2 regions of the Streptomyces sp. NPDC028298 genome follow, and region 2 is predicted to be linked to the other one. Evidence: riboswitches for the same ligand, from Rfam matches in the RefSeq annotation. Region 2 holds a riboswitch; the other holds the start of a gene.
The links. Region 2 has a riboswitch for thiamine pyrophosphate ahead of thiO (glycine oxidase ThiO). Riboswitches for the same ligand answer to the same signal wherever they lie in the genome.
Positions count from the first base shown of each region.

Region 1: it holds a riboswitch for thiamine pyrophosphate, as region 2 does, so the genes downstream of both, ACZ4TO_RS18565 (purine-cytosine permease family protein) here and thiO (glycine oxidase ThiO) in region 2, are expected to answer to the same signal.

Region 1 covers NZ_JBVHTL010000003.1:790,842-795,043, forward strand. Annotated here, with positions in the region: gene thiD (bifunctional hydroxymethylpyrimidine kinase/phosphomethylpyrimidine kinase) at 1-292, opposite strand, end outside; gene ACZ4TO_RS18565 (purine-cytosine permease family protein) at 358-1,758, opposite strand; TPP riboswitch at 1,749-1,843, opposite strand; gene ACZ4TO_RS18570 (alpha/beta fold hydrolase) at 2,064-2,897, shown strand; gene ACZ4TO_RS18575 (phosphoinositide-specific phospholipase C-related protein) at 3,050-4,202, shown strand, end outside.
Region 2 covers NZ_JBVHTL010000002.1:428,356-432,557, forward strand. Annotated here, with positions in the region: gene thiE (thiamine phosphate synthase) at 1-363, opposite strand, end outside; gene ACZ4TO_RS10450 (Rv2175c family DNA-binding protein) at 453-824, opposite strand; gene ACZ4TO_RS10455 (NAD(P)/FAD-dependent oxidoreductase) at 902-2,146, opposite strand; gene ACZ4TO_RS10460 (avidin-fold protein) at 2,179-2,556, opposite strand; TPP riboswitch at 2,609-2,721, shown strand; gene thiO (glycine oxidase ThiO) at 2,719-3,885, shown strand; gene thiS (sulfur carrier protein ThiS) at 3,882-4,082, shown strand; gene ACZ4TO_RS10475 (thiazole synthase) at 4,086-4,202, shown strand, end outside.

The DNA of each region.
Region 1 (4,202 bases), on a different contig from region 2:
CGTCGGACAGCAACTCGGCGACGGTGGTGACGAGTTCGGGCGAGGAGAGCATCCCCGTCTTCACCGCCTGGACGCCGATGTCGTCGACGACACTGCGGTACTGGGCCCGTACCGCCTCCTCGGACAGCTCCCAGGCCCCCTGTACGCCCACGGAGTTCTGCGCGGTCACCGCGGTGAGCACGCTCATCCCGTGGGCGCCCAGCGCGAGCATGGTCTTGAGGTCGGCCTGGATTCCGGCGCCTCCGCCGGAGTCGGATCCGGCGATCGTCAGGACGCGGGGAGGGGTGGTCATGGGGTGTTCCTCTCGGAAACGGCTTCGGGCACGGGGGCCCTGACCGGCTGAGCGACGGGCGGCCCTCAGACGCGGCGGCGCAGCCGCAGCGGGGCGTAGAGGGCGAGGGCGACGAGGAACGCCACGTAGTAGGAGAGATCGGCGCCGTGCAGCGCGTCGGCCACCGGACCGACGTACAGACTCGTGTCCATGAACGGCACGGCCGCGCCGAACGCCGCGACGAAGGCCACCAGCGAGGGCCACGCCGGGCGCGGACGGGACAGCTCGGCGGCGACGTCCACCGGGGCGCCTCCGCGCTCCCGCTTCCGGGCGATCCAGTCGACGACGACGATCGCGACGAACCCGGGAATCCAACAGCCCACGAACAGCAGCACGTTCTGGAAACGCGCCGTCGTGTCGGCGGCGTGCATCCACAGCACCAGCGGGAAGCCGAGCGCCGCGGCCAGGGCCGCCGCGACCGGTCGCGGGATCCGCACCCCCAGGGTCTGGAGGGCCAGCGAACCGCTGTAGTCGTTCATCGCGTTGCTGCACACGGCGGCCAGCGCCACGGCCAGCAGCCCGAACGCGCCCGCGGCGCCGCCGCCGAGCAGCGCGTCCACGCCCGCCGCCGTCTGGTCGGTCAGCACCGAGGCGCCCCACAGTCCGAGGACCTGCACGGCGACGAAGGAGGCGACGAGTCCGAGCAGGGTGCACCAGAACATGCGCGGGCGGGACGTCGTCCGCGGCAGATAGCGGCTGAAGTCACCGGCGTACGGCGCCCAGGACAGCGACAGGCTCAGCGCGATGGTGCTGGTGAGGACGAACGCGCCGGCACGGTCGGCGCCGGTGGCGGACCCGGTCGTCGCGGGGTGGACCCCGTCGAGCATCCGCCAGGCGATCACCGCGAAGGCCACGGCGAGCACGAACGTCATGACGATCTGGAGGCGGTGGATCGCCTCGTAGCCGAGGACACCGAGCGCCCCCTGCGCGGCCATCATGACCAGGACGCCGAGCCAGAACGGCCAGCCGCACAGCCGCGCCAGCGCGTCCCCGCCGAACAGGCCGATCAACGCGTCCCAGGCGACCGAGGACAGCCACTGGAGCGTGCCGGGAAGCACCACGGACCGGCCGAACGCCAGCCGCGCGAGGGGGAGTTGGCCCGTACCCGTGAGGCCGCCCCAGGTGCTGAGGTAGGCGGTGGGCAGCGCGCCGAGCACGGTCCCGAGGACGACCGCGGCGAGCGCGGTGGTGAAGTCGAGGCCGAGCGCGATCCCGATCGTGCCGGTGAACACGCCCGTCATCGTCAGGTTCGGAGCGAACCAGACGGTGAAGAGGCGTCCCGCCCCGCCGTACCGGTTGCTTTCGGGCACCGGTTCGATGCCGTGGCCCTCCACGCGGAGGTCGCCGGGTGCGGCCGGCATCCGTCCGTCGAAGACGGCAGGCCGGCTGTCGGCGGGCAGCCCGCCGGGAACATGCGCCAATGGCATGAAGACATCCCTCCGCCAGTATGAACTGGTTCAGGTTCGACGGGTGTGATCTCAGCCCTCGGACGGGGCACCCCGTGTCCGGTACGACGGACACCCTAACCGTTCCCCGCGACGCGGCGGCAGGGGGTCCTCACTCGCCCGGACCGGCGTACGCCCGCGCGTGCTCCGGTTCATTCGAACGGCGCGGGCGGGCCCGTTCACAGCGCGGCGCGTGCCGCCCCTCGGTAGTGTCGGAAGTGATCGCCGCTCGCTCTGCGCTCCCGGGTTCCGGGCCCCGGTGGCAGGGCCGAAGGAGGCAGGGTGCCGTGACCGTGATCTCCCTGAAGTCCGCGCAGGTGCGGGAAGGTCTCGTCCTCCCGTACGCCGAGGCCGGCTACCCCAGTGGTACGCCGGTCGTGTTCGTGCACGGTCTGGCCGACTCCTGGTGGTCCTTCGAACCCCTCCTCAGGCGCCTTCCGGCGTCCCTGCACGGATACGCGCCCACACAGCGCGGGCACGGCGACGCCGGCCGGCCACCGGAGGGCTACACCCCCGACGACTTCGCCGCGGACCTGGTGGCCTTCCTGGACGCGGTCGACATCCCCCGGGCCGTCCTGGTCGGGGCGTCCAGCGGCGGTGTACCGGCCCGACTCGTCGCCGGCAGCCACCCCGACCGCATCGCGGGTCTGGTGCTGCTCGGTGTCCCCGGCACTCTCGCGGACAAGCCGGCGGTGACCGGCCTGGTGGCGGCCATGGAGGACCTGGCCGATCCGGTGCCCCGCGTCTTCGTCGAGGACTTCCTGGCCGACACGGTGGCCCGACCGATCGCCCGGGGGTTCGTCGAGACCATGGTCGAGGAGAACCTGAAGCTTCCCGCGCACGTCTGGAAGGACACCGCCCGCGGGCTCCTCGACGCCGATCTCCGCGCGACCCTCGGCGGCATCCTCGTGCCCACACTCGTCATCTGGGGTGAACAGGACGAATTCCTGCCGCGCGAGGACCAGCAGACCATCCTGGACGCCGTCCACGGCGCCGACTTCCTCGCCTACCCGGAGACCGGGCACTCCGTGCACTGGGAACAGCCCGAGCGCGTGGTCGCCGACCTCACCGCCTTCGTCTCGCGGATCGAGCACCCCGGCACGCGAACCGGCGGCGGCTGACCGCACCCTGCGGGTGCGCCGGACTCGCCGGTGCCGCGAGGGAACCCGTCCGGTCCGGGCCGCGCTCCCTGACGTGATCCGTACCGTCGTCACCCCGCCGACAGGTCTCTGCATGGCATGCTCATGCTCCCCACAGGAAGGGATCACGTGCCATGAGACCGAGCCGACGCTCCCTGCTCGCCGCCACCGTCGTACTGGGATCCGTTGTCGCCGCCCCCGCGCCCGCGGGAGCCGCCGAAGTGCCCACATCGGGCGCCTTCTACGTACAGAGTGCCGTCACCGGACTGAACGCCGCCGACAGCGCGGGCGCGGTCGTCCAGCACAACCCCAAGGGCAACGAGGACCACCAGCAGTGGACGCTGCGCCAGAACGGCTCCTCCTTCGTGCTCGAAAGCGCCGACGCGGCGGGCAGTTGCCTGGGCCGCTCGGGCGGCCAGGCCCGGACCGTCGCGTGTACGAGCGCGGATGCCGCCTGGGAGGTGACGCCGAACGGCACCGACCAGTACGCCCTCAAAGCCCCCGGGACGAACGGCTACTTGACCGTGACCGACAAGTCGGCGGGCGCCAACTACCCGGCTCAGCTTGCGATCGGCGCGCCGGGCGCCCTCGCGTCCTGGTACCTCACCCCGGTCGCGCCCACGACCCGGCCGATGCCGCCCCAGGACCAACGCACCCTCGACCAGGTCACGTTCCTCACCGCCCACAACGCCTACGCGAACGGGGTGGACGGCGGCTTCGCCCCGCCCTTCGTGAACCTCGTACCGAACCAGAAGCGCGGCATCGATCAGCAACTCGCCGACGGTGTGCGTGGTTTCATGCTCGACCTGCACCAGACCCCCGACGGGGCCATCCTCTGCCACAACAGTTGCACCCTGGTCAGCAGGCCCGTCGCGCTCTGGGTCGACCTCCAGCGCATGGTCGACTTCCTCAAGCAGCACCCCGATCAGTTCGTCACCGTGTTCCTCGAGGACTACGTCGACCCGGGCGTCCTGCGCGCCGAACTCGCGCGGGTGAACGGCCTGTCCGACGTGCTCTACCGGCCGGATCGGACGGGTGTGCGCGAGCACGGCTGGCCCAGGCTCGCCGACCTGACCGCCGCCGGGCAGCGCCTGCTGGTTTTCACCGACCACAGCCGTGCCTCCGACGAGTCGGCCGGACTGACCCGGGACAGCTTCGGTGTCATGTACCAGCGTGAGTGGACCGTCGAGAACTACTGGTCCATGGGCTCGGGCCTCGGTTCCTCCGACTGGTCCTGCTACAGCCGCTGGTACGGCGCGGACACGAACGTACCGCTCACCCGCACCG
Region 2 (4,202 bases):
GGAGTGCGTGGAGCGGCCGACGATCACCTCGTCGCCGAGGATCGCGCGGGCCGCGGGAACGGGGAGGTCGCCCTGGCCCAGGTGCAGGACGTCGGCGCGGGCCGCGTGCGCCACGTCCGCCCGGTCGTTGACCGCGAGGAGCTTGCCGTGCCGGGCGCAGGCGTCCGCGAACACCTTCAGGTGCTCCAGCTCCTCGCCCGCCTCCATGCCCTTGTCACGGAGCTGCACGATGTCCACGCCGCCCGCCAGGACGGCGTCGAGGAACGCGGCGAGGTCGCCCTGGCGCCTGCGGGCGTCGGTGCACAGATAGACGCGGGCGTCGGCGAGGCGGCCCCGGGCGGTCGTGGCGGCGTTCTCGGGCATGCGTGGTCCCCCGTTGTCGGTGCGCGGGGAGCGCGGCGGCCGGGAGGGTCCCGCCGCCGTGCTCCCCGTGCCGGACGGTCTCGATCAGATCAGACGGCGAGCGCCTGGGCGCGACGCTTCACCTCCGTGCCGCGATTCTCGCTCAGGGCCTGCGCGGGGGTGCCGGGCAGGGTCGGGTCGGGGGTGAAGAGCCACTCGAGGGCTTCTTCGTCGGAGAAACCGTCGTCCCTCAGGAGCGTCAGGGTGCCGACCAGGCCCTTGACGACCTTCTGCTCGTCCACGTCGATGAAGTCGGCGGGGACGTGCAGTGCGCGGTTCTCACCACGGCGTACGGCGATGAGCTGGCCTTCCTTGACCAGCTGCCGGACGCGTGTCACCTCGACGCCGAGCTGTTCGGCGATGTCGGGGAGGGTGAGCCAGGCGGGGACGAGAGCATCGGTCTTTGCGTCAATCTCGGTCACGGGACAAGCCTGCCATCCCGGACCGACAGCCGGAAAGCCGAGGGCGTCCGACCCGGGGTGACGGGACCGGGACGTGATCAGGCGGTGGCGCCCTTCAGCGGCCTCGACGGGTCCGCGAGCAGCACCGGATCCATCGCGGCACCCGCCTCGATGAGCCGGCGCCCCTGGGCGAGATCCCTCGGGCGGCCCACCGCCAGCAGGGCGACGAGCCGTGTCTCGCGGAGCCAGCACACCGACCAGGAGGCGCCCGAGGGGTCACCGCGCCACACCAGGGTGTCGGCGGGCGTGTGGTGGCCGACGTACTGCACGAAGCGGCCGAACTGCTCGGACCAGAAGTACGGCACGGGGTCGTAGGCGGCGGGCGTCTCGCCGACGATGTTCAGGGCGACCGTGCGCGGGCCCTGGAGGGCGTTGTCCCAGTGGTGGACGAGAAGGCGTTCCTCGTAGCGGCCGGACGGGAAGGACGCGCAGTCGCCGACCGCGTAGACGTCCGGCAGCGAGGCGCGCAGATGGTCGTCGGCGACGATCTCGCGGTGGGCTCCGAGTTCGATGCCGGAGCCGGCGATCCAGGCGGTGGCGGGCCGCGCGCCGATCCCGACCACGACGGCACCCGCGGGCACCCGGGAGCCGTCGTCCAGGATCACCGCGCCGGGTTCGACGCGCTCCACGCGCGCGCCGGTGCGCAGCGAGGCCCCGCTGTCCGCGTACCAGGCGGCCATCGGGGCGGCCACCTCGGGCGGCAGCGCCCCGGCGAGCGGCCGGTCGGCGGCCTCGACGACGGTGACCGCGCAGCCCGCCTCGCGCGCGGCCGTGGCGAACTCGGCGCCGATCCAGCCCGCTCCGACCACCACGATGTCGTGCTGCCGTGCGAGTACGGGACGCAGCCGGTCGGCGTCGTCGAGCGTGCGCAGCAGATGCACGCCGGGCACCCCTTCGGCGCCGGGGAGCCGGATCGGTTCGGCGCCGGTGGCGACGACCAGGACGTCGTACGGGACGGCCCCCGCGTCCGTGTCGAGTTCGTGGTCGCCGGGGCGCACGCCGAGCGCCTCGCTGCCCAGCCGGAGGTCGATGTCCAGGGCCTCGAAGTCGATGTCGAAGGCGGAGCCCTCGGCCTTGCCGAGCAGGACGGCCTTGGACAGCGGCGGCCGGTCGTAGGGCTGATGCGGCTCCGCGCCGATCAGCGTGACGGTGCCCGTGAAGCCCTGTTCGCGCAGGGCCACCGCGGTCTGCACCCCGGCCATGCCGGCGCCCACCACGACGACCCGTCGTGCCGTGTGCCGCCGCGGCCGGGACGGGGACTGTGCCTGCGTCTGATCGCTCACCTGATCACCATAGACACGTGACGATCCGTCAGTCAGCGGACGTGCTCGGTGACCTCTTGCACACGGCCGGTCCCGACCGGTTCCTCGACCACGCTCGTCCCGGCGCCCGGCTGCGACTCCCACGTCCAGGTCTCCTCCAGCCGCACCCGGCCGTCGGGCAGTTCGACGACCAGGGACACGCAGTGGCCGGACGCGGTGGTGCCGTCCCGCTTGAGCTGCACGTACCGGAAGTCGAGGCGGTCGCCCTCACGGGTGCCCACGAGATGTCCGCGGACGACGTCGCCGCCGGCGTAGTCGGCCCAGACCACGCCGTCCTCCTCGTGGTAGGTGAACCGGGTGCGGGTGCCGACCTGGCCCGGCGCCTGGTCGGCGACGGGGGCGAGCACGAGGCCGTCGAGCGGTCGCGCCATGGGCGGAGGCTCCCTTACTGAGACGGACGGGGGCGGGCTAGGGTGGCCAACGTAAAGCACTCGCGGGAGCCCGGACGCACCGGGCTGAGAGGGAGGCTGGGCGGCCTCCGACCGTACGAACCTGATCCGGGTCATGCCGGCGAAGGGAGGGGCTGGACGCCCATGCCGTCTGCACGTTCGTCGGACGTCCTCGTCGTCGGGGGCGGAATCATCGGTCTGGTGACGGCCTGGCGGGCCGCGCAGCGCGGGTTCACCACCGCGCTCGTGGACCCCGAGCCGGGCGGCGGCGCCGCGCAGGTCGCGGCCGGGATGCTGGCCGCCGTCACCGAGCTGCACTTCGGCGAGGAGACCCTGCTGGGCCTCAACCTCGCCTCCGCGCGCCGCTATCCGGACTTCGCCGCCGAGCTCACCGAGGCGGCCGGACAGGACCTCGGTTACCGCCGGAGCGGCACGCTGGCCGTCGCGCTCGACGCCGACGACCGGGCCCATCTGCGCGAACTGCACGCGCTCCAGGTCCGATCGGGGCTGGAGTCGGAGTGGCTCAGCGGCCGTGAGTGCCGCCGTCTGGAGCCGATGCTCGCGCCCGGCGTGCGCGGGGGCCTGCGGGTGGACGGCGACCACCAGATCGACCCGCGGCGCCTCGCGGCGGCCCTCGTCACGGCCTGTGAGCGGGCCGGGGTGGTCATGCACCGGACCTGGGCGGAGCGGCTGAGCGTCGTACGGGAGCGGGCGGCCGGCGTCGTCACCGCGGACGGCACCGCCCTCGCCGCGGACCGGGTGGTGCTGGCCGGGGGCAGCCTCAGCGGACGCCTCGCGGGCGTGCCCGAGGACGCCGTGCCGCCGGTGCGCCCGGTCAAGGGTCAGGTGGTGCGGCTGACCGTGCCGCGGCGGTACGCGCCCTTCCTGAACCGGACCGTGCGGGCCGTGGTGCGCGGCAGCCACGTCTACCTGGTGCCGCGCGAGAACGGCGAGCTCGTGGTGGGCGCGACCAGCGAGGAGCTGGGCTGGGACACCACCGTGACGGCGGGCGGCGTGTACGAGCTGCTGCGCGACGCCCACGAGCTGGTCCCCGGGATCACCGAGCTGCCGCTCACCGAGACCCGCGCGGGGCTGCGCCCCGGCTCGCCCGACAACGCGCCGCTGCTCGGCCCGAGCGCCCTGGACGGGCTGCTGCTGGCCACCGGGCACCACCGCAACGGCGTACTCCTGACGCCCGTGACCGGTGACGTGATGGCCCACGTGCTGACCACCGGCGAACTCCCCGCCGAAGCCCGCCCCTTCACGCCCCTGCGCTTCGGCGCCACCGCCCTCACGGAGCTGCCCGTATGAACATCGTCGTCAACGGGGAGCGGCGGCGGATCGACGCCGGGACCGCTCTCGACGCGCTCGTCGCGACCCTCACCGCCTCGTCGTCCGGGGTGGCCGCCGCCCTGAACGAGACCGTCGTCCCGCGCGCGCAGTGGCCGTCCACCGCGCTCGCCGAGGGCGACCGCGTCGAGGTCCTCACCGCCGTCCAAGGAGGCTGACCCATGGCAGACGACTCCTTCGTCCTCGGCGGTACGGTCTACGGCTCCCGGCTGATCATGGGGACGGGCGGCGCGCCCAGCCTCGACGTGCTGGAGCGCTCCCTGGTGGCGTCGGGCACG